Regions from separate parts of the Endozoicomonas sp. ALC020 genome, predicted to be linked through region 1. Evidence: predicted binding sites of a transcription regulator. Region 1 holds the regulator's gene; each other region holds the start of a gene.
The links. The regulator FNR, encoded in region 1, switches genes on or off when oxygen is low (the NO sensors DNR and NnrR bind a similar motif). The targets are predictions, from matches to a motif close to TTGATNTANATCAA.
Positions count from the first base shown of each region.

Region 1 (6,990 bases):
CAATAGTCAGCCAGATAGAGGGATAAAGCCCGCACAGGCCCGCCAGAAAGAGTGGTAAAGCGGTATAACAGCTAAACGCAACACTCTGTGTCATGTTGGGTTTGCTGCCAAAGGTTTCTGCCATCCATTGGATGAATGCACCCATAACGGCAACGCCCGCCAGTATGGCCAGCCAGGCAAAAAATGCCATGAAAGCAGCACTGGTTTCCGTTAACTTGACGACCTGATCACTGCCCGGGACTGTCCAGCCGGTTCGAGTCGTCCCCAGATAAGTACAGACCGCTGGCAGGGCAGCCAGCCATATGACCTGACCCAGGTAAAGGCGAATAATGCCGGGAGGGTGCTCCCGAATATCGGTCCACTCTTCTTTCGGACGAAAGAGAAGCCCCCAAAAGTGACTTAATATCATGGTGCAACCTCCGTTATGGCTGTACCAGTAGCTGGTAATCCTTACGTTTTGCTAAGTTATCAGCTACAAAACAGCGGCTAATATGTTGTTATTATTCACTGTGACAGGCATCGGCTCTTCCTGTTCAACAGGATCGTTCGATAGCCTTGACTTCAGTGTTTACATATTTCTTATACGAAGTAAAGTAATATCGTCCCAATACAGGTTCTTTTATTGAATAATAGGGCAATTATTTCCTCGTTTATCAGTCTCATAAAGGCTTCGGCATGACTGTCTGGTTCAGTTCGCTGGTTTGGTGGATTGTGAGACTAAACGGTTAGTATCATAGAACTCCGGAATGATTACATGACTTCAGGCGAAGCCGTTTTTGTTAAAAAGTAGTGTCTAAATAGTTTCGTTTTTGCCGGACGGGCTCAGGAGAATGACATAGACCATGATGACTAGAATTGATCGTTTGTTTCTTTTACTGCTGGCAGGGCTCGTTGCTCTGGGAAGCGGGTACAACAGAGATTTTCAGCCTGTTAAAGAGCCCGCAATAGAACAGGTGCAAAAGGTCACCAGGGAGGAAGTCAAGGTTGAAAAAAAGGCTCAAAAGAATATTCCCGACTTTGCTGCCATTGAGGACGTCAATAAGAAGAAAAGTCAGTTCTTTGCCCACGTGAAGCAAATGGTTGATGAAGAGAATGAGCGTCTGGCGGGTATTCGTCAGGAAGTTAAGATGCTCAGGGAAAAATCGGCTCTGCATGAAAGCGAAGAAAAGTGGCTGTTGGACATGGCCCGAAAGTTCAGAGTGGATGAAGAGCTTAAAGTCAGTGATGCGCTTTATGACGACCTGCTGCACAGGGCGGACGAGATCCCGGTATCGCTTGCTCTGGTGCAGGCGGCTAACGAGTCGGCCTGGGGGACTTCAAGGTTTGCCGTTGAAGCCAACAACTACTTTGGCCAGTGGTGTTTTACTCTGGGCTGTGGTGTTGTTCCTGGTGAGCGTCCGGAAGGTGCGACCTACGAAGTCAGGAAGTTTTCTTCATTGGAGGCATCGGTACGGTCGTATATGCATAACCTCAATACCAGCCATCATTATGAGGGTTTGAGGGAGCTGCGTTCAAAAAGAAAATCCATGGGACACCCGGTTACCGGGCCGGTACTGGCACAGGGACTTTATGCCTATTCCTCCAGAGGTATTGATTATATAGAAGAGTTGGTATCCATGATTGAGAGTAATGATTTGTTGAAGTACGATCTGGAAAAGCCTCTAACGGGCCACTAGTCTGCCCAGAGCAATAGTGTAGCCATTGATTGCACTTATATTGCTGATGCCTCAGCAGCAGGCAGCACCCTCCGGTGAATACCGGAGGGGTTGGATAAAAGTAACGAGCCAGGGAAGGCGTGTTGCATCAGCAAGGTTCCTGGAGTGATTCAAGAACCTGGCCAAAGCAAAGCCAAGAGTGTGCGTGTCAGAGGTTAACAATATTCACAATGGAAGCTTGTTCAGGCTTTTCCTCTTCATCGTTTTCATCCCTGAAGGACAGAGGTACATCCACCGGGTCAAACGCAGTGTCTCCATCCTTAACAGGCTGACCATCCGCCGACAGATTGTTGAAATCAAACAGTGAGCTGTCTGCCAGATGGGAGGGCGCTACGTTCCTCAGAGCTCTGAACATGCTCTCCATTCTGCCGGGGAAGCGTTTGTCCCACTCGGTGAACATAGCCTTGATTGCCTGCCTCTGAAGGTTTTCCTGAGAGCCGCAGAGATTGCAGGGAATAATCGGGAATGCCTTAAACTCGGAAAAACGGACAATATCCTTTTCACGGCAGAAGGCAAGAGGACGGATTACCGTGTGCTGACCGTCGTCACTGACCAGTTTGGGCGGCATGGCTTTCATCTTGCCGCCATAGAACATGTTCAGGAACAGGGTTTCCAGAATATCATCCCGATGATGGCCCAGGGCAATCTTGGTGACTTTCAGTTCGCTGGCCGTGCGGTAGAGGATGCCTCGGCGCAGCCGAGAGCAGAGTGCGCATGTGGTTTTGCCTTCAGGCACCTTCTCTTTGACGATGGAGTAGGTATCTTCCTCAACAACGCGGTACTCAATACCCAGGGTTTCCAGATAATCAGGCAGTACATGTTCAGGAAAGCCAGGCTGTTTCTGATCAAGGTTGACTGCGATAAGGTCAAAATTGACCGGCGCATAAGTCTTCAGGTTCAGCAGAATATCCAGCAGGGTATAGCTGTCCTTACCCCCGGACAGACAGACCATGATGCGGTCGCCGTCCTCAATCATGTTGTATTCGGCGATGGCCCGACCTACCTCTCGTCTCAGGCGTTTCTGTAGTTTGTTGAAGTGGGTTTTTGCGCTTTTTGTTTGGCTCTGCATTTTGGTTCTGTCTTGTCTCTGAAAGTACCCAACTTCATTTAAGGCCCTTAGAGGGGGCGGTTAAACCGGGTGACTTACTGCTCTGGATAATGGTGAAACGGGCAAGATCCCGAAAATTCACAACATTATAATCAAAGGTTTCACGATAGGCATCAGGGATAATGACAGCAGCAGCTATAAGTACCTAACCAATTAGTTACCTCCCGAACTCACAGGGCTGACGGCTGCTATTGTGAATGAGCTGTCGAAATATGGTTAAGTGAAGCTATGCTTATCTAATGGACAAAATGCGCAGGGACACAGGTTCCAGTCGTTTATACACAGAATAATCGTGGACATTTATTCAGGGGACTTCCATGGCTGATTACGAGAAACTGAGAGTCTGGTTATTATCTCGCAGAGACGAGTTGAATATCCGGCTCGGAAACATCAATAAAGATATGACTCGCAGAGCCAATGCCGATTGGTCGGAGCAGGCGCAGGAGAGGGAAAATGATGAGGTTATTGATCAGCTGGGTAATGATGCCCGGGCTGAACTTAATCTGATAAACAAAGCATTGGATCGTATGAATCATGATGATTACGGCTTCTGTACCGGCTGCGGTGACAAGATAGTTGAAGCCCGTCTGGCAGCTATGCCTTACGCCGATCTTTGCATCAAATGTGCAGAAAAGCGGGATCGTGCCAGCTGACAGCGTTAGGGAGTCTTCAGACTCTCTGACACTGACTCTTCCATAGAATTCGTTATTAAAGCCTTGTAACTGTCCACAAAGCTCTCAATGGGGCCGGGGTGGTGACGGTGGTAGTAATTATGCCAAAGCTTACCCAAGGCATAGACGTCATCGTGGGGCACCTTGTGGATTGGCTTATCGATTCGATAATAAATCATCCAGGCAATGGCGGTAGCGTAAGAGAGATTGGTCGCTAATTCCAGATGCGGATGAGCCAGAAATTCTCTCTGGCTGGCCAGTCCCCGGATCAAACTGGAAAGGTCGGATTTCTTCGCCAGATAATGGTCCCAGATATTGCGATGCATTCTGGGCGAGATTTGAAAAATTCCCAGAGCCTGATGGTGTTCCTGTTTAAGATGAAAACCCAGTCCGGATTCTCTGGCAGCTGTTCCCAGCAGCAGATTTTCTGCCGTAGGACTCCACATTTTTAAATGCTTCAGGGTCGGGCGAACAACGTAGTGGCGCAGCTCCTTTGCACAAATACCCATCGGGATTTCCTTTGTCTTAGAGCATTGTTTTCATTATTCAGATTATCGTAGCACTCAGAAAATTCTTAAGTACAGCATAATTTAACCAGGGCATACTTCGGGTGTGAAAACCACAGCAGCCCCTGATAGTCATTTTCCGATAAAACTGAATACCTGAAAGTTGCGAAGGCGTTGAAAGGCGTGGGGTGCCGGGAAAGAAAAGAAGGAGACTACTCCCCTTCAAATTCACACAGTGAGAAGACAGGAATTCCTGCTTCATTTAGTATCTTTGAACCACCAAGGTCTGGAAGATCCATAATGGCAGCTGCTTCCAGAATTTGTCCGCCCAGTTGTCTGACCAGTTGACCGGCCGCAAGCAAAGTGCCACCTGTAGCAATCAGGTCGTCAACCAGAATGACTTTATCGCCTTTCTTAATAGTGTCTGCATGAACTTCAAGCGTTGCCTTCCCGTACTCAAGTTCATAATCCTGAGCGACAGTATTGTAGGGCAGCTTTCCCTTTTTTCTAAACAGGATCAGTGGTTTGTTCAGGGCATATGACAATGCAGAGCCTATCAGGAAGCCCCGCGCATCAAGAGCGCCGATCCGGTCAAACTCAACATCCATATAGCGATGAATGAGGCTGTCCATGACCGACCGCCAGGCTTTGGGGTTCTCGAAGAGAGTGGTCACATCCCGAAACTGAATGCCGGGCTTTGGCCAGTCAGAAACGGTTCTAATCTGTGCTTTCAGATAAGCTTCGTCAACGATCATATCTTTCCCTTAATGTCCGTTCCTGGTGCGCTTATGCGGAGGAGATAATCTGTTCCAAACCGACAGACTTTCCACCCGCCAGGGAGCATAATTGAATCGGGTCACGGATTTCAATTTCTTTGCCCACTGCGAAGATCAGATCGTTTTTCTGGAACCGGGTAAATACCCGGCTAACGGTTTCTACAGCCAGTCCCAGGTAATTGCCCATTTCATTGCGGGACATGGACAGGCGGAATGACTGGGATGAGAAGCCTCTGCGACGAAAACGACTGGCCAGGTTGATCAGGAAGGTCGCAATTCTTTCATCAGCGTTTTTCTTGGACAATAGCATCATCATCTGCTGATCTTCACGAATCTTCTTACTCATCAGGCGCATCATATGACGACGCAACTCCGGGAATCGGTCGGATAGCGTTTCCAGCTGGTCAAAGGGGATTTCACAGATCATGGTGGTTTCCATGGCCTGAGCAGAGACCGGGTAGACGTCAGTATCGAGACCACTCAGGCCCAATATCTCACTGGGAAGATAGAAAGACGTAATCTGTTCCTCACCTTCATTGGTGGCGGTATAAGTTTTTAAGGCCCCGGAACGGACAGCGAAGACGCTGGTAAACCGGTCTCCTTCCAGGAACAGGTGTTCCCCCTTCTTGAGAGGGCGGCTTCGCTTGATGATGCGATCAAGCTGGTCAATGTCTTGTAGATTCAATGCCAGAGGTAGGCAGAGGGAGCTAAGACTGCAGTCTCTGCAGGCCACATGGCCAGGTTGTCGTACATTGGGCTTTGACGTCATTGAGTGGCCTCAAAGTCGTATTGGCGAAATCGCTGACGATTCTATTGAAAATGCTACCAAAGTGTAAGTCTGTGCTTTCCGAGACTAAAGCGTAATTCCTTCATACTTAAGGCTTTTTCGGAAAATCCTTACTGGGTTGCGATAAGTCCGCACTAAAAAAATGTTGTACTTGATCAGTTGCCTGGCAGTTAAGTCATTGAGCTTGATGAGAAGGCTGTGAACGCTATCAATACCTATGATGCAAGAAAGATGTTCTTCAGCGCCAATGTGTCGATAACTGTACTGAATACAATTTCGTAAATCAGGGAGATTTACGCCATGAGTCTGCTCAGCTCAGTGACAGGGATTCTGTTTACTCCAACCGTGCAAGTGGCTGAACCTCGAACCTTTGAGGAACTCGTTGCCGCTGAGGATTTGACGTTCAATGATCTTTCACCACAGGAAAAGCAAATCCTGATGGCCAGAAAGGGTGAGCTGACAATTGAGGAACTCAGGGCATTAAAGCTCGAAGAGGCCGAGTGTGCTGAGCTTGAAGAGGCGCATCGTATCCGGCTTCAAAAAAGTGCGATCTGGGATGGCCGCAGAATTGCTGTCACGATAGCCAAGGGAACCGGGGTTCTGGTCGTCGGTGCTTTTGCTGCCGGGGCCGCTTCTGTATCGGTGCCTGTTGCTGCCGGACTGGCTGTATGTTCAGGGGTGGGCTACCTGTTTTATCTGCGGACCCATTCAGGCGAGCTGGAAACACGTTCAAAGCAACTGACTGATTTTGTCATTACCCATGCACAACCCCAGAGAATCATTCGGGAACAGCTGGAGCTAAGAGAGTCTGAGCGTGCAGAGGCTCTGGATAGAAGGCTCCGTGAGGCAGAAGACGCGCTGAAGTTGGAGAAACAGCGAAAAGCAGAGTTGGCCGACCAGCTGCTCCCGGGAAAAGCGGATCTGGCATCAGGGCAAGAACACTTTAAACAAATGCAACATAGAATCGAAAAACTCAGGGCTGCGGAGAAACAGCAAAAAGAGTTGGCTGGTGAGTTGAAAACACTGACTGAGCAGCACAGGAAAGTTGATCGTGAGATGGTGGAAGTGCTTGATGAAGTTGAACAACTGAGTGAGGCGCTCAGGAACAGGCAAGGCAGTGACAAGGGAAGAGATCGCCAGCAGTTAAAACAACAGGATTTGAGGTTACAAGAGACACTTCAGCTTTTTCAGGAAAAGGTCGAGGCGCTTGAAGATGAAGCACGGATTCTGACTGAAACCATTAAAGAAAAAGATATTGAGTTTGAAAGGCTGAATCGGCAGAAAAACCATCAGACTACTGACATTCAGGCACTGATTTTGCAGAAGAAAGCCGTTGAGCGAGACACCATTAAACCATTGCAAAGAAGACTCAGGGCAGCCGAGCGGATGCTGATGGAGGCAGGAGCCGATCAGCAGGCTATTCAAAA
Region 1 is NZ_CP184830.1:4,474,568-4,481,557, forward strand. Features, by position in the region: gene ACOJUO_RS17105 (Yip1 family protein) at 1-409, opposite strand, end outside; gene ACOJUO_RS17110 (glucosaminidase domain-containing protein) at 843-1,676, shown strand; gene ttcA (tRNA 2-thiocytidine(32) synthetase TtcA) at 1,864-2,784, opposite strand; gene ACOJUO_RS17120 (TraR/DksA family transcriptional regulator) at 3,141-3,476, shown strand; gene ACOJUO_RS17125 (hypothetical protein) at 3,482-4,003, opposite strand; gene ACOJUO_RS17130 (adenine phosphoribosyltransferase) at 4,213-4,752, opposite strand; gene fnr (fumarate/nitrate reduction transcriptional regulator Fnr) at 4,787-5,545, opposite strand; gene ACOJUO_RS17140 (hypothetical protein) at 5,864-6,990, shown strand, end outside.

Region 2 (6,990 bases), 860 kb from region 1:
GCAAACCTTTATCCCAGGTTTCATTGGTGATTCTGGTTTTCTGGAAGTCATCTTTATTGATCCAGCCTTGTTGATAGCCGCCTTTCACCACCCCTATCAGGAATACATGGACTCGTAAAAAATGCCCAAAATTTGAATGATCGTCCACTGCCTTTCCTTCAAGCCAATCACATGTTCCTCCTGATTATTGACCGTTAATACACTAAGCCCCTGGAAACAGAAAAATACCCATCTTGCTGTTGGGTTCTGGCAGGGCTTTTTTTTCTGGTCTGGAAATACACGACTTTGCTTTTTCAGTTCCTGCCTGATTCTGTGCTGGATAGCAGCATAGACCATCAGGCATAGAGTCATCACCATTAACAGGGCTTCAATACGTTCCGCTTTCTTCAGATAGAGCGAAGAGACCAGAAAGTCCGGGCTCTTCAGGAACCGAAAGCCGCCTTCAACTTTTTGTTGCGACTTATAAGTAGACAGCAGCTCAGAGGCATTCAAACTATTTTTATCCAGTTCATTGGTGCTTAGGATAAAACAACCCAGTGAGGCTTCTGCATGCTCCCTTTTCTTGCAGGAAACAAAGCATTCAGCCTGCACAAAGTACTCGAAGTGATCAGGCTTGCTATCCGGCGATGGTCTTCCTTTGCCCGAATAGCAGGGTTTACGGATAACCTCTGGCTCTGTTTCGCTTTGGCAAAGTTTCGATTGTTTCTGCCACAAGGCAAAAGCCTTCAATGCATCGTCCCGGCACAAAAAGGCCTTTTTGCTCAGCTTCTCCAGATCACGGGCCTCTTTCAGTGACTGCTTTTGCATCTTTCGGGTCAATGTTTTCCGTTCACTAAGCCCGCGCTTTTTGTTGAGAAACAGGAACCATCGTTGCTGAACCCCTCCGTAGCAGGAAGGCACTTCAGCTGAGTAGTAATCTTCATAGCCTTCAACAGGCACCAGCGACACGGTTGGCGCTTTGCAGACCAGCTCCTTTGCCTCCTTGATGTTCAGGGGTACCCGGGAGATAAACAGCTGCTTTTGCTCATCAAGCAACTGAAGGGTTTCTGCAACATACATGGCAGCATCAGCAACCAGATAGCGGCTATTCAAAGCGGCCTTAAAACATGACAGATGATTTTTGATAATTTCCTGAAAACAGGTTTTGTCGTTTACATTACCGCTGGCAGGGGCCATAAACACAGGGATGCCCGCCTGATTTTCAGTCATTAACTGCAAGACTACCTGATTCAGGTCAGGCCGGTGGTCACGGCTGTAACCTTGGCAGATATGAATACAATTTAAGTCGTCTGGATTGTCATGACTGTTATAGACTCCATCCACATGAAAGCTGGTGCCATCCAGATTTAATGCCTTGCAAGGAAGTTTCAGATGATTGACGACCTTGACGGCCAGATTGAGATACAAGTCGCTAACACCAGCGTCGTACAAACTGTCGAGAGCCCGACCAAGTACCTTGTCGTTCAAGTGTTCAGCCTGTATACCTTCCCCGATAAGGCGGTCAATCGGCTTATCCTCAAAAAACTCAGGGAGCATGTACAGAGTTTGCCCCGTAAAGCCCAAGCCATTGATGATCATTGCAACTACAGCTTGTCCAATAGTGACATTACGAACATCGGAGTCATTTGTGATACGGGCATCAATGTATTCGGCTATCTTTAACTCCCGACACATAGCGGCAACCAAGCCAAGGTGGTTGAGGTTCTTAGACTGGTATTGAGCTTGAGGCATGTTGGTGCACCTGAATGTCTGTTTATTTCTTTGACAACAGATTTTAGGCAAATATCAATCGGGGTGGTGAAAGGCAGGTCCAATCTACGAATTGCAGGAACACTCTCTGCTCTGGACAGCCATGACTCAACCCCCATGGCCACAGGGTTGTGGTATGCAGTGCATCAGATTTGTCAGTCAAATGCCGAAAGGCGCTTGATTCTGATGATTACTGATGGAGCACCGGATATTGACCACTATGATGCGGTGGTTGACCTGGTGAAACGTTGTGAGTACTCAGGGATAGATGTTATGGGGCTGGGGATCAGTATTCAGCTACCAGAAGAGCTGTTCCCAAAAAGCCTGATGATTGAGCAGTTGTATCAGCTGAAATCTTCTCTGTTCGCTTTGACCAGGGACTGGCTGCTGCACTGAAACTAAAACGCCACTCACTGCTTTTTTGCTGTAGAGTGGCGTTTTCTTCCTGAGCAACTAAATCTTGCCATAAGGCACGATCCGGAATTATTGCTTCTTTTTGGGCATGTTTGGGAACGAAAATTGAGCTTGGGAGTAACAAAAAATTACTCCCAAACACCTGCTCTAGTCATCTAACTCGTTGATATCATTATCAAATCCCATATCATGAAACTCATACCACATGACATTGATGATACCAAAGGCACACGCAAGGAGTACGCCCAGAATCCAGGCAAAATACCACATAGTCTGCCCTCCTTAGTAAAGTGAGTGGGTGTTTTCGTTAAGGTGTTCTGCTGTCATACGACCCCACAATTTGTAGAAACACCAGATGGTGTATCCCAGAATGATGGGAACAAATATCATGGCAACCACTGTCATAATTCCCAGCGTCAGGTAACTGGACGTTGCATCCCACAGTGTCAGGCTAACGTTAGGGTGGGTGCTGGACGGCAGAATAAATGGAAACAGTGAGAAGCCGGCTGTCATGATAATGCCTGCCTGGGTGATTGAACTGCAGGTAAAGGCCAGGCCGTGCAGACGGCTGTTGGCCAGCAGGAAGACACCAATGGCGCCAGCAAAACCCATGACCGGTGCAATCAGCATAACCGGGTACTTGGTGTAATTAGCCAACCAGATGCCTGCGTCAGCTATGTGAACTGTTTTGATCAGAGGGTTGGCTTCGCCATTCATAACCAGACCGCTGACGACCTCAAAGCCGGGCAGGTTAGCTACCCAGACACCCGCGAGTGCAAAGGTGACAATGGTCGCAAGGGCAGAGATGCGGGCGACAATGGTCGCACGCTCTTTGATTGGGCTACCAGAGCGCATGCTTTGCCATACAGATCCCTGCATGGTTAGCATAGAGACACTGACAACACCACAAAGAAGGGCAAAGGGGTTCAACAATGAGAAGAAACCCTGAGTAAAACTGGAGCGCATTGTGTCATCCAGATTAAAACCAAAGCCCAGGAACAGGTTGCCAAAGGCTACGCCGAATACCAGAGAAGGTACGATGCCGCTGATAAAGAGACCCCAGTCACAGTACTTTGTCTGCTCGGGTTTAACCTTGGAGCGATAATCAAAGGCCAGCGGACGGACAATCAGTGCGAACAGAACCAGCAGCATGGCCCAGTAGAAGCCAGAGAAAGCTGTGGCATAAACGATAGGCCACGCCGCAAACAGTGCGCCACCTGAAGTGATCAGCCAAACCTGGTTGCCGTCCCAGTGAGGGGCGACGGCATTGATCATGATACGACGTTCTTCGTCAGTTTTGCTCATGAAAGGCAGCAGGTTGGCGGTCCCCAGATCGTACCCGTCCATTATGGCAAAGCCAATGAACAGGACTCCGATCAGAACCCACCAGATGAATTTGAGAACTTCGTAGTCCATAAGGGCCTCCTTTTATGCCTGAGCCATATCGTCGGTACGATTGCGTTCAAAGTGGTAGCGGCCAGTGTGCAGGCTGCTAGGGCCTTTGCGGGCATATTTAACGATCAGGTAAATTTCGATAATGATGCAGATACTGTAGAGCGCAGTAAAACCAATGATGCTGAGCCAGAGGTCAGCTTCTGTCCGGGTAGAAGCAGACAGGTAGGTAGGCAGAATGCCTGAGATCGACCAGGGTTGACGACCAAACTCAGCAACGAACCATCCCATTTCACTGGCAATGAATGGCAGTGGCAACGCATAGAAACAGAGTTTGAGGAATTTTGGACTATTGTACTCAGTTCTGCGGGCCGTCTTGTAGAAGGCGGTTACAAGCAGCAGGAGCATCACAACACCGAGACCTACCATGATTCTGAAAGAGAAAAACAGTGGCCACACGGTCGGAATAGCCTCTTCTGCAGCCTGCCGAACCATTTGGGGTGTCGCGCTTCGAATGTCGTCGGTATAGCGGCTGAGCAACAAGCCATAGCCCAGGTCATCCACGACTTTATCAAACTCGCGACGATTGTCGGGTGTATCTTCACCATTTTTAAGTTTTTCAAGCAGTTCGTAGGCTTTGATACCATTGTTGATTCTCTGAATCTTGTCGTCGATCAGATCTTTGATACCCAGTACTTCTGTGTTTGTTGAGCGGGTTGCGATTATGCCCATGACGTAAGGGATTTTGATCGCGTAATCTGTTTTCTGCTCTTCCTGGTTGGGGAGTCCAAAAACAGTAAAAGCGGCCGGTGCAGGTTCGGTGTCCCACTCGGCCTCGATCGCTGCCAGCTTGACCTGCTGTACGTCACCCAGTTCATAACCGGATTCATCGCCAAGCAGAAGCGTAGAGAGGATGGATGCCAGACCAAAGCCTGCGGCCACCGCAAATGAACGACGAGCGAAACCTATATCACGGCCTTTAAGCATGTACCAGGCACTGATAGACAGTACAAAGATGGCACCTGTTGTATAACCGGCAGAAACCGTATGAATAAATTTCACCTGGGCTACAGGGTTCAGAATCAGGTCAGCAAAGTTGGTCATTTCCATGCGCATGGTTTCATAATTGAACTCTGCACCTACCGGGTTCTGCATCCAGGCGTTAGCAATCAGTATCCACATGGCCGATAGGTTAGTACCTATAGCCATGAGCCAGGTACAAGCCAGATGCTGAACTTTACTGAGTCGGTCCCAGCCGAAGAAGAACATGCCGACAAACGTTGATTCGAGGAAGAAGGCCATCAGGGCTTCAATGGCCAGTGGAGCACCAAAAATGTCACCAACATAATGGGAGTAGTATGACCAGTTGGTTCCGAACTGAAATTCCATGGTGAGGCCGGTAGCAACGCCGAGTGCAAAGTTAATACCGAACAATTTACCCCAGAATTTGGTCATATCCCGATAGACTTGTTTGCCGGTCATAACATAAACCGACTCCATGATCGCCAGAATGAAGGTCATGCCCAGGGTCAGCGGCACAAAGAGGAAGTGATAGAGTGCTGTCATCGCGAACTGGAATCGCGACAGGTCGATGATTTCGTCTGTAATCATGGTGCTCCTCGTTTATGACAGTGTTAAATCAAATCCGTACTGAAAATCAGAAAATGCATGCTGCCACAGAGGTCCTTTTTGTGCTGCAGTTACCGCGCATTCTGGATAATAGATACATGCTAAATGCATGTATCTGGCCGGTGCGCCGGTATATACGAGTTTTAGATGGGTCTGGATCAATCTGTGGCTGGTTAAACAGATTTGTGGACATGTTACTCGGATTTGTTACATATATGAACTACAGTAGGACGCAAAGTTTGATCTTCATCAAAAATGTTTAAAATATATTGTTATCCAGGTTTTTTTTAGGGATATAAATGTTTTTTGTTTGAATATAAAGAATAAATCACTGTGTAAAAACGAAACATTCGAAATGTAAAGTGGATTTTTGGCTATAAGGAATGCTGATGGATGTAATATCTGTCTATCAGTATTTCTGATTGGCATATAGAAAATATTTGCTCGGTTGATTGTTATCAGGATGGGCTGAGAGGTGACTCAGCCATGGCTTCTGGCAGAGCTGTATTTGCTGATGACTTTATTGGCGTTGTATAAGTCAATGTGCCATTTGTTACTGGCAGGGGGAACTTCGATGGGCGAAATATTATCCCGTGAATAGCGAGCGCTCATAGGGCTCTCGAACTGGGCAATGAACTGTAATCGTTTCAAATCGGCCTGATAGGTGTGTACCAGGAAGTTAATGGTTCTCTCACTCAGGGGGACGCGATAGTAACGGATCAGGTTCTGGGCCAGTTTCTCGGCACTGGCCGAGAGGTTTTTATCAACATCTGCGGCCAAAGCTTCTCCCAGCGCTGCCTTGGTCCTGGCGCTCATACCGGGCTCAAGAAAAGCCAGGCTGGAAGCATTGGAACTCTCAATAGCCCTCTGAATCTGTGGGTCATGAAGATGTATGTAGGGGTCTAGAATAGTTGCCACCTCGATGGCCACCTCCCTGGCACGTGTTTCTGTCAGGTATCTCCGTGCAGGCGACAGGGAGTGGACTCGATGGCTATCTTTTCTCAAGCGGGTTTCCTTTGAAAACGCTTCCAGACGGTTGGCAACCTCCATTCTGGTGTCATCGTCCAGTTCGATACTCTGCTCTGAAATAGTCAGGCTGCGTTTTAAGTTCTCTTCAGGGTTGTGCTGATGGAGTGTGGAGAGTTTTTGCCAGTACTTCAGGGCGCGTTTGAGTTTGTCGCTGTCCCGTCCCTGTTTCAGGTAGGCGCGGTGAGCTTCATTGTAGAGTTGAATGGCTTTATCGAGTTGTTTGCGTTTTATGTTCAGGGCCTTAACGTGTTTGCCGGTTTTATGGGTCAGGTCCCTGGCCTGGCGAACCTGCAAACTGAGAGTGTCGAGTGACTCCCTGACTGCCGCCAGCAAATTCCGGGGGCTCAGGCCGTGATCGGTAATAATGTCATTCTGGATATCAACATTATGGAGCCAGGTTGCCAGAGCCTTGAGGCGTGAGTACACCCTGGCCCGGCTGATCCGGAAATCATTGCGTTCTTCCTCGAGCCTGTCCAAAGCCTTGGCCAGATCCCAGCGACCGGTATACTCAATTTTCAGCCAGGAAATTTTGCGCCCGCAAATCAGCTCGAAGCATAATATGAGTATTTCCTCGACATCGTGAAGGGTCATCAATTCTTCATTATCTCGCTCGCTGGCAGTGAGAATCCGCTCAATAAACAGAGGCTCCCTGGGTTGCCCTTCATGGGGTCTGGCCACGATCCCGCTTAACCTGTTTTTGAGCGCTTTGGCTATGCGTGGGTGAAGTTCTTTGAGTTCGTTTTGATAACGCTCTGTGTCATCGGAGACTTCGTGAAC
Region 2 is NZ_CP184830.1:5,332,996-5,339,985, forward strand. Features, by position in the region: gene ACOJUO_RS19515 (IS1634 family transposase) at 97-1,731, opposite strand; gene ACOJUO_RS19520 (hypothetical protein) at 1,762-2,145, shown strand; gene cydX (cytochrome bd-I oxidase subunit CydX) at 2,311-2,433, opposite strand; gene cydB (cytochrome d ubiquinol oxidase subunit II) at 2,446-3,579, opposite strand; gene ACOJUO_RS19535 (cytochrome ubiquinol oxidase subunit I) at 3,592-5,166, opposite strand; gene ACOJUO_RS19540 (hypothetical protein) at 5,665-6,990, opposite strand, start outside.
Region 2: ACOJUO_RS19535 (cytochrome ubiquinol oxidase subunit I) is a predicted target of FNR. The motif match lies at 5,424-5,437, and genes of this name have one in related genera.

Region 3 (6,990 bases), 2.8 Mb from region 1:
TCTGGGCATAGCCTTGAGTCTGATGCTGGTTCTGGAAGGCGTCTTGCCTTTTTTGTATCCCCAGCGCTGGCGCAATATGGTCACAAAGTTGTCAGAGATTGATAACCGGCAGCTGCGCATGGCAGGTTTTGGCAGCATGTTGGTAGGACTCATAATTCTGAGTATGCTCACGTAAAAGCGGAATAGTTTATCGCTCCAGGAGCCTGTCAGGCTTGAGTTGTCCGCCTCAGGACAGCCTTTAGTCCAACAGACTTCTGGCACAGTGGTAAAAGCGAAAAAAAGAGGGCTGTTATGACCGTCGCAGATCGCTGGTTATTGCCAGATGGCATTGAGGAAATTCTTGCTCCACGAGCACGTCAGGCAGAAATGCTTCGTCGTGAGATGCTGGATTTATTCGATTGCTGGGGCTACGAGCTGGTGATTCCTCCTCATCTGGAGTTCATGGAGTCACTGACAGCTGGTCTGGGCCGCGATCTGGAGTTGCAGACGTTTAAAGTAACAGATCAACTCACGGGTAGAACGATGGGGTTAAGGGCGGATACCACGCCAGCTGTTGCCAGAATTGACGCCCACACCCTGAAAGCAAAAGGGCCGGTTCGACTTTGCTACGCGAGCAGCGTGTTTCACACTCGTTCAGCGTCGTTGGGAGCCACAAGGTCGCCCATTCAGCTGGGTGCCGAACTTTATGGTCATGGCGGCGTCGAGAGTGATATTGAAGTCATTTCCCTGATGCTGGAAACACTGGCAGCGACCGGTATTGAGTCTGTGAACCTCGATCTGGGTCATGTGCGGATCTATCGTTCACTGGTGGAGTATGCCGGACTGAGTGAACAGCAGGAGCAGAAACTGTTTGATGCTCTGCAAAGAAAAGCGGTGTGTGAAGTATCTGAACTGCTGGCCAGCTGGCAAATCTGTTCGGGCACCGCAAAGATGTTTAAAGCGCTGACATCCCTGACAGGTCATGCCAGTGTCATCAATGATGCCCGTGCGGTACTGAAGGACGCGCCTGAGGCTGTTTTCAAAGCGCTCGACCAGCTGGAAGTGATTGCCGGCAAGGTCGCTGAGCTTTACCCGTCAGCTAACCTCTACCTCGATATGGGTGAGTTGCGCGGTTATAACTATCATACAGGCGTCGTGTTTGCTGCGTATGTTCCCGGAAAGGGACAGGCGATCGCCAAAGGCGGCCGATACGACGGCATTGGGCGGATCTTTGGCAGAGCTCGCCCTGCTACCGGTTTCAGTACAGACCTGAAGACGTTAATTGAGCTGAAGAGCCTTCCGGGTCTGAAAACGGATACCAGTGACGAACGAATGACGATATTTGCCCCTGTTGCTGCAGATCCTGCTGTTGTAAAGAAACTGCGTCGCCAGGGACAACGGGTAGTTTACCAACTGCCTGAACAAGAGACAGACGCTGCAGGCACGGGTTGCGACCGGCAGCTGGTCTGCCGTGACGGAGAGTGGGTTGTAGAATAACCCGGAAGTCTGATCGAAATTGATTTCAGTTAAACTTCTCCGGCCTGTCACAGATGCATGAGAGTCGGTTCAGAAAATGTTTTGAACTGAACTTTGTCATGTCTGTTTATTTTAGAAAGTAAGAGACCGTTTACCATGGGTAAGACTGTTGTCGTACTCGGCACTCAATGGGGTGACGAAGGTAAGGGCAAAATCGTTGACCTGCTGACTGAGCAGGCAAAAGCGGTTGTGCGTTTCCAGGGCGGCCATAATGCCGGCCATACATTGGTGACCGACGGTGAAAAAACCGTTCTGCACCTGATTCCTTCCGGTATTCTGCGCGAAGGCGTTGTATGCTACATCGGTAATGGCGTAGTTCTGTCTCCTGAAGCTCTGCTGAAAGAGATTCACAAGCTGGAAGAAGGTGGCGTTCCTGTTCGTGAACGTCTGCGAATCAGCCCGTCCTGCCCGCTGATTCTTCCTTATCACATTGCCCTGGACCAGGCCCGTGAATTGGCACGAGGCAAGGACAAAATCGGTACCACCGGTCGTGGTATTGGCCCTGCCTACGAAGACAAAGTAGCTCGCCGTGGACTGCGTGTTGCCGATCTTCTGCATCCTGAGCGTTTTGCCCAGAAACTGAAAGAAGTCATGGAGTACCATAACTTTGCTCTGGAGCACTACTACAAGGCTGATACAGTAGATTTTCAGAAGACTCTAGATGAAGCACTGGCCATGGGTGAACAGATCAAACCTATGATTGAGCGTGTGACCGACAAGGTTCATGAGCACCATGGCAAGGGGGACAACATTCTGTTTGAGGGGGCTCAGGGCTCTCTGTTGGATATTGATCACGGTACCTACCCATTCGTCACTTCGTCCAACACCACAGCCGGTGGTGTTTCTACCGGCAGTGGTTTTGGCCCTCTCTATCTGGACTACGTTCTGGGTATTACCAAGGCTTACACGACTCGTGTCGGTTCTGGTCCTTTCCCGACCGAGCTGTTTGACGATGTGGGTATGCACCTGGCCAGGAAAGGCAATGAGTTTGGTGCGACCACTGGACGTCCCCGTCGTTGTGGCTGGTTTGACGCTGTGGCTCTGCGTCAGTCTGTTCAGATCAACTCCGTATCCGGTCTCTGTCTGACCAAGCTGGATGTTCTGGATGGCCTGCAAACGATCAAGATCTGCACCGGCTACAAGAATGCCCGGGGTGAGTCCATTACGACCCCTGTAGATGCAGAAGAGTACGAAGCAATTCAACCGGTGTATGAAGAAGTGCCCGGCTGGAGTGAGTCTACATTTGGTGCCAGGAGCCTGAATGATCTGCCGGAAAATGCCCGCGCCTACATCCGTCGTCTGGAAGAAGTGGTGGGAACACCTGTCCATATCGTTTCTACCGGCCCGGATCGTGTAGAAACCATTATTCTGGAACAGCCTTTCGGCTGATTCAGTCCCCCGCCGGATTTACTGGCGGCGGGGGCTTCTTCGCCATCAGAACCTGTAAGAAACACCGGCCATGTAAACCAGTGGGTCCAGTTCTGCGTCCAGCTTGTAGCGGTGTCCAGAGTCGTCCCTGAACTTCGCTGTGGTATTGATGTCCATATACCATACAGCAGCATTCACGGCCCAATGCTCGTTCAGTTGATAGTCAAAGCCCAGTTGTCCACTCAGGCCCAATGAACTGTCCAGTTCCAGATCGCTGTAGATATCACTGGCGGAGCCTTTGAAATCTTCACTGAAGAAAACGGTGTAGTTCAAACCAAGTCCCAGGTAAGGCTGGAACCTGGCGTTTTTGTCCATCGGGTAGTATTGCAGGCTCAAAGTCGGTGGTAAGTGTTTAACTTCGGCAAAATCTCCCAATCCTGCCAGATCACCTTTTCCTTTCAGAGTGTGTTTGAACGGTGTCGCTGCCAGCAGCTCAACACCAAACTTATCCGACAGCATGTAGGTAAAGGAGAGTCCCAGCTGGGTGTCATTGTTGACGTCAACTGTTGCGTTCTTGTTCTCATCCCCGTTGGTTTTTAATCCTCCACTGTCAACATCCGTCTGAACACTGGCTACTCCGCCCCGGAAAATAAAATCTCCGGCCTCATAAGCCTGGGCAGAGGTAGCAGAAACAGCAATAGCTGCAGCAATGGTGAGTGAGAGAACGTTTCTGTTCATGGTGGTCCCTTGCATGTGGTTGCAAAAAAAGTTTCTTTGTTAACTATTAACAGTTTAATTAATTGCTTGTCGTACAATATTGATCTGAATCAATGCATAGCCGTGTCTGCCAACGCATATACGGTAGGAATTCTGTTGAAAGTGTGGGCATACTAAGCAAAGATGCGCGCTAGGAGCCTGACCGAGAATAGCGCCCGTAGCGAGGACGGCAGAAAATTGAGGATGAAAATTCGGTTTTGTGAGGAGAATAGCGAGCTATTTGACGAACAAAAGCGGATTTTCAGACCAATTTGCTGCCGCCGCAGTAGGGCAGTCTATTCTCGGTCAGGCTCCTAGCAGTCTGTCGGACTTAAGCGTCCGTAGCGAGGATTGCAAGAAATTGAGGATAAAAATCTCTGTTTCTGAGGAGAATAGCGAGCTATTTGACGAAGAAACAGGGATTTTTAGACCAATTTATTGCAACCGCAGTAGGACAGTCTTAAGTCCGACAGGCTGCTAGTTACCCGGAGTAGGGTTACACTGCATACAGACATTATGTGATCACAGAGAGGTTAATAAACTCTATGCCCAAAAAAGGGTGGAAAGAACTGGACTCCCAGGCTGCTGATGAAGCAGCTCGCTACGACAACCCGATTCCCAGTCGTCTTTTTATTATGGAGACTCTGGAAAAGAGAGGGGCTCCGGCAAGCCATAAGTTACTGTGCCGTGAGTTGGGTGTAACTCTGCCTGAGCAGCAGGAAGCTTTGTTATTCCGCCTTAAAGCTATGATTCGTGATGGTCAGCTACTGGAAACCCGCAAGGGAACCTACGGTCTGTTGAGTAAAATGGATCTGATCAAAGGGCGTATTCAGGGTAATAAGGACGGCTATGGATTCCTGATTCCTGATGAGGGCGGCGAAGATTACTACCTCTCATGGCGTGAAATGCGCAAGGCTTTTGATGGTGATCGTGCGGTCATTCGTGAAACCGGAGTGGACCGCAGAGGACGACTTGAAGGTCAGATTGTTGAAGTCATAGAGCGTAATACCACCCAGTTGGTGGGTCGCTTTTACATAGAAAACGACAATGTTTTTGTCGTACCGGAAAACTCCAGAATTGATCGCGAAATTCTCATCAAGCCGGGCCCTTTGATGCCCAGCCATGGGCAATATGTTCTGGTTGAAATCCTTGAGCAGCCTGGCCGACGTGTTCAGCCGATGGGCCTGATCAAAGAAGTGTTGGGTGAACGACAAGATGCCGGAATGGAAGTGGACGTTGCATTACGCACCCATGACATTCCTCATGAGTGGCCTCCTGAAGTGGAAGAGCAGGTGGCCCGGTTCAAGCCGGAAGTGGCTGAGCGGGACAAAAAGCACCGTGTTGATCTGAGAGAGACGCCTTTCGTTACCATTGATGGCGAAGATGCCCGTGACTTTGATGATGCAGTCTACTGTGAACCCAAAAAAAGCGGCGGCTGGCGTTTATTTGTAGCCATTGCTGATGTTTCCCATTACGTGAAGCCCGGAACAGCACTGGACAAAGAAGCCTATAACAGGGGCACTTCTGTCTACTTCCCGGGACATGTTATTCCCATGTTGCCGGAAGTATTGTCAAACGGGCTCTGCTCTCTGAATCCTGAAGTGGATCGTCTGGCCATGCTGTGCGAAATGACCATCAGTGGCAATGGAAAAATTTCCGGTTACAAGTTCTACGAGGGTCTGATCCGCTCCCATGCCCGTCTGACTTATACCCAGGTTTGGGAAATGCTATCAAAGCCACTCAGTGATGAGGGCAAGGCTTTACGTCGCGAACGAAAAGCGGTTCTTCCCCATGTAGAAGAACTCTATAACCTGTTCAAGGTTCTGAAAAGTATTCGTTCTGACCGTGGCACTATTGATTTTGAAACGGTAGAAACACAGATCGTTTTCGGTCGTAACCGAAAAATCGAAAAGATTGTCCCTGCTGTCCGCAATGACGCGCACAAACTGATTGAAGAATGCATGCTTTGCGCCAATGTCTGTGCGGCCAAATTCCTTCAGAAACACAAGATTCCCGGGCTCTATCGCGTGCATGAAGGGCCTACTATGGAGAAGCGGCTCAATCTGAACAGCTTTATTGCCAGTCTTGGCTTATCGCTGCCTGCTGGCAAGCTGAAGCCCGCTCACTTTCAGGCTTTGCTGGCATCGGTTAAAGATCGCCCCGATTACAATGTGATCCAGACAGTGGTCCTGCGTTCTATGAGTCAGGCCGTGTACACTTCGGATAATCAGGGGCACTTCGGACTGGCTTTTGACGAATATGCGCACTTCACTTCGCCGATTCGTCGTTATCCTGATCTGCTGGTGCACAGGGCTATCCGTCATATTATTCGTTCTTCTGTTGAAACCCGGCATGTTGTTCGCGTGGGGGCCAGAGAGATGAATAAAAAGACCATTTATCCCTATGATGGCAGTGAAGTGCTGGCCATGGGAGAGCACTGTTCTGCGACAGAACGCCGGGCAGACGAAGCAACACGGGATGCTATGGATTGGCTGAAGTGCGAGTACATGCAGCAGCATATCGGACAGACGTATTCCGGTGTCATTTCGTCCGTTACAGGCTTTGGCCTGTTTGTCGCCCTGGATGATATATATGTAGAAGGTCTGGTACACGTCACTAGCCTTCCGGATGATTATTATCATTACGACGCTGTTCATCATCGTATGGTGGGTGAAAGAACCGGCAGAAGTTATCGATTAGGTGATGATATCGAAGTCATGGTGGCCAGCGTCAATCTGGATGACCAGAAAATTGATTTCGAATTATCCACAGGTACTGCGCAGAGACCTTCACGTTCCCGCAAATCGCGAAAAAGCCCCTCAAAAGGTGGCAAGCCATTAACCAGTGTGGCCAAGAGTCGGGCCGCAAAAAGAGCTTTACTGGATGCAGCAAAGTCTGAAGAATCGGGCAAGAAAACTACAGGTAAAAAGAAAAAAACCACTCGCAAGCAAAAAGCCAAGGCTAAAAGTACCGGCAAGAAGTCCGGTAAATCCTCAGCCGGTAAGAAGCCAGAAACGAATAAAAAGTCGTCTGCAAAACCGGCCGACAGACAGCCGAGAAAGAGAAAGGCTAAGTGATTTGAAAGCGGTCAGGCGGCAATTTCCAATTTGACGCCTAATGATTTCAGCAATCGGTGAACAGTATCCATCGAGGCTGGACTTTGCCGTTAAATGTTTTATAAAGGCTCTCACGATTCAGGCCGGTTTGCTCTGCTAACTGAGCAATGCCCTTATGTCTGACTACATGACCCAGAGCCGTAATGAAAACAGCCGGATCATTATCGAGAGAGGCCTCAGTCAGGAACCAGGGAATGTCTTCATCGGTTAGGGCATTCTCAACCATATCGTAGCC
Region 3 is NZ_CP184830.1:1,627,778-1,634,767, reverse strand. Features, by position in the region: gene ACOJUO_RS05335 (DUF2065 domain-containing protein) at 1-175, shown strand, start outside; gene ACOJUO_RS05330 (ATP phosphoribosyltransferase regulatory subunit) at 292-1,476, shown strand; gene ACOJUO_RS05325 (adenylosuccinate synthase) at 1,612-2,904, shown strand; gene ACOJUO_RS05320 (OmpW/AlkL family protein) at 2,950-3,621, opposite strand; gene rnr (ribonuclease R) at 4,185-6,716, shown strand; gene ACOJUO_RS05310 (addiction module antidote protein) at 6,763-6,990, opposite strand, start outside.
Region 3: ACOJUO_RS05320 (OmpW/AlkL family protein) is a predicted target of FNR. The motif match lies at 3,701-3,714, and genes of this name have one in related genera.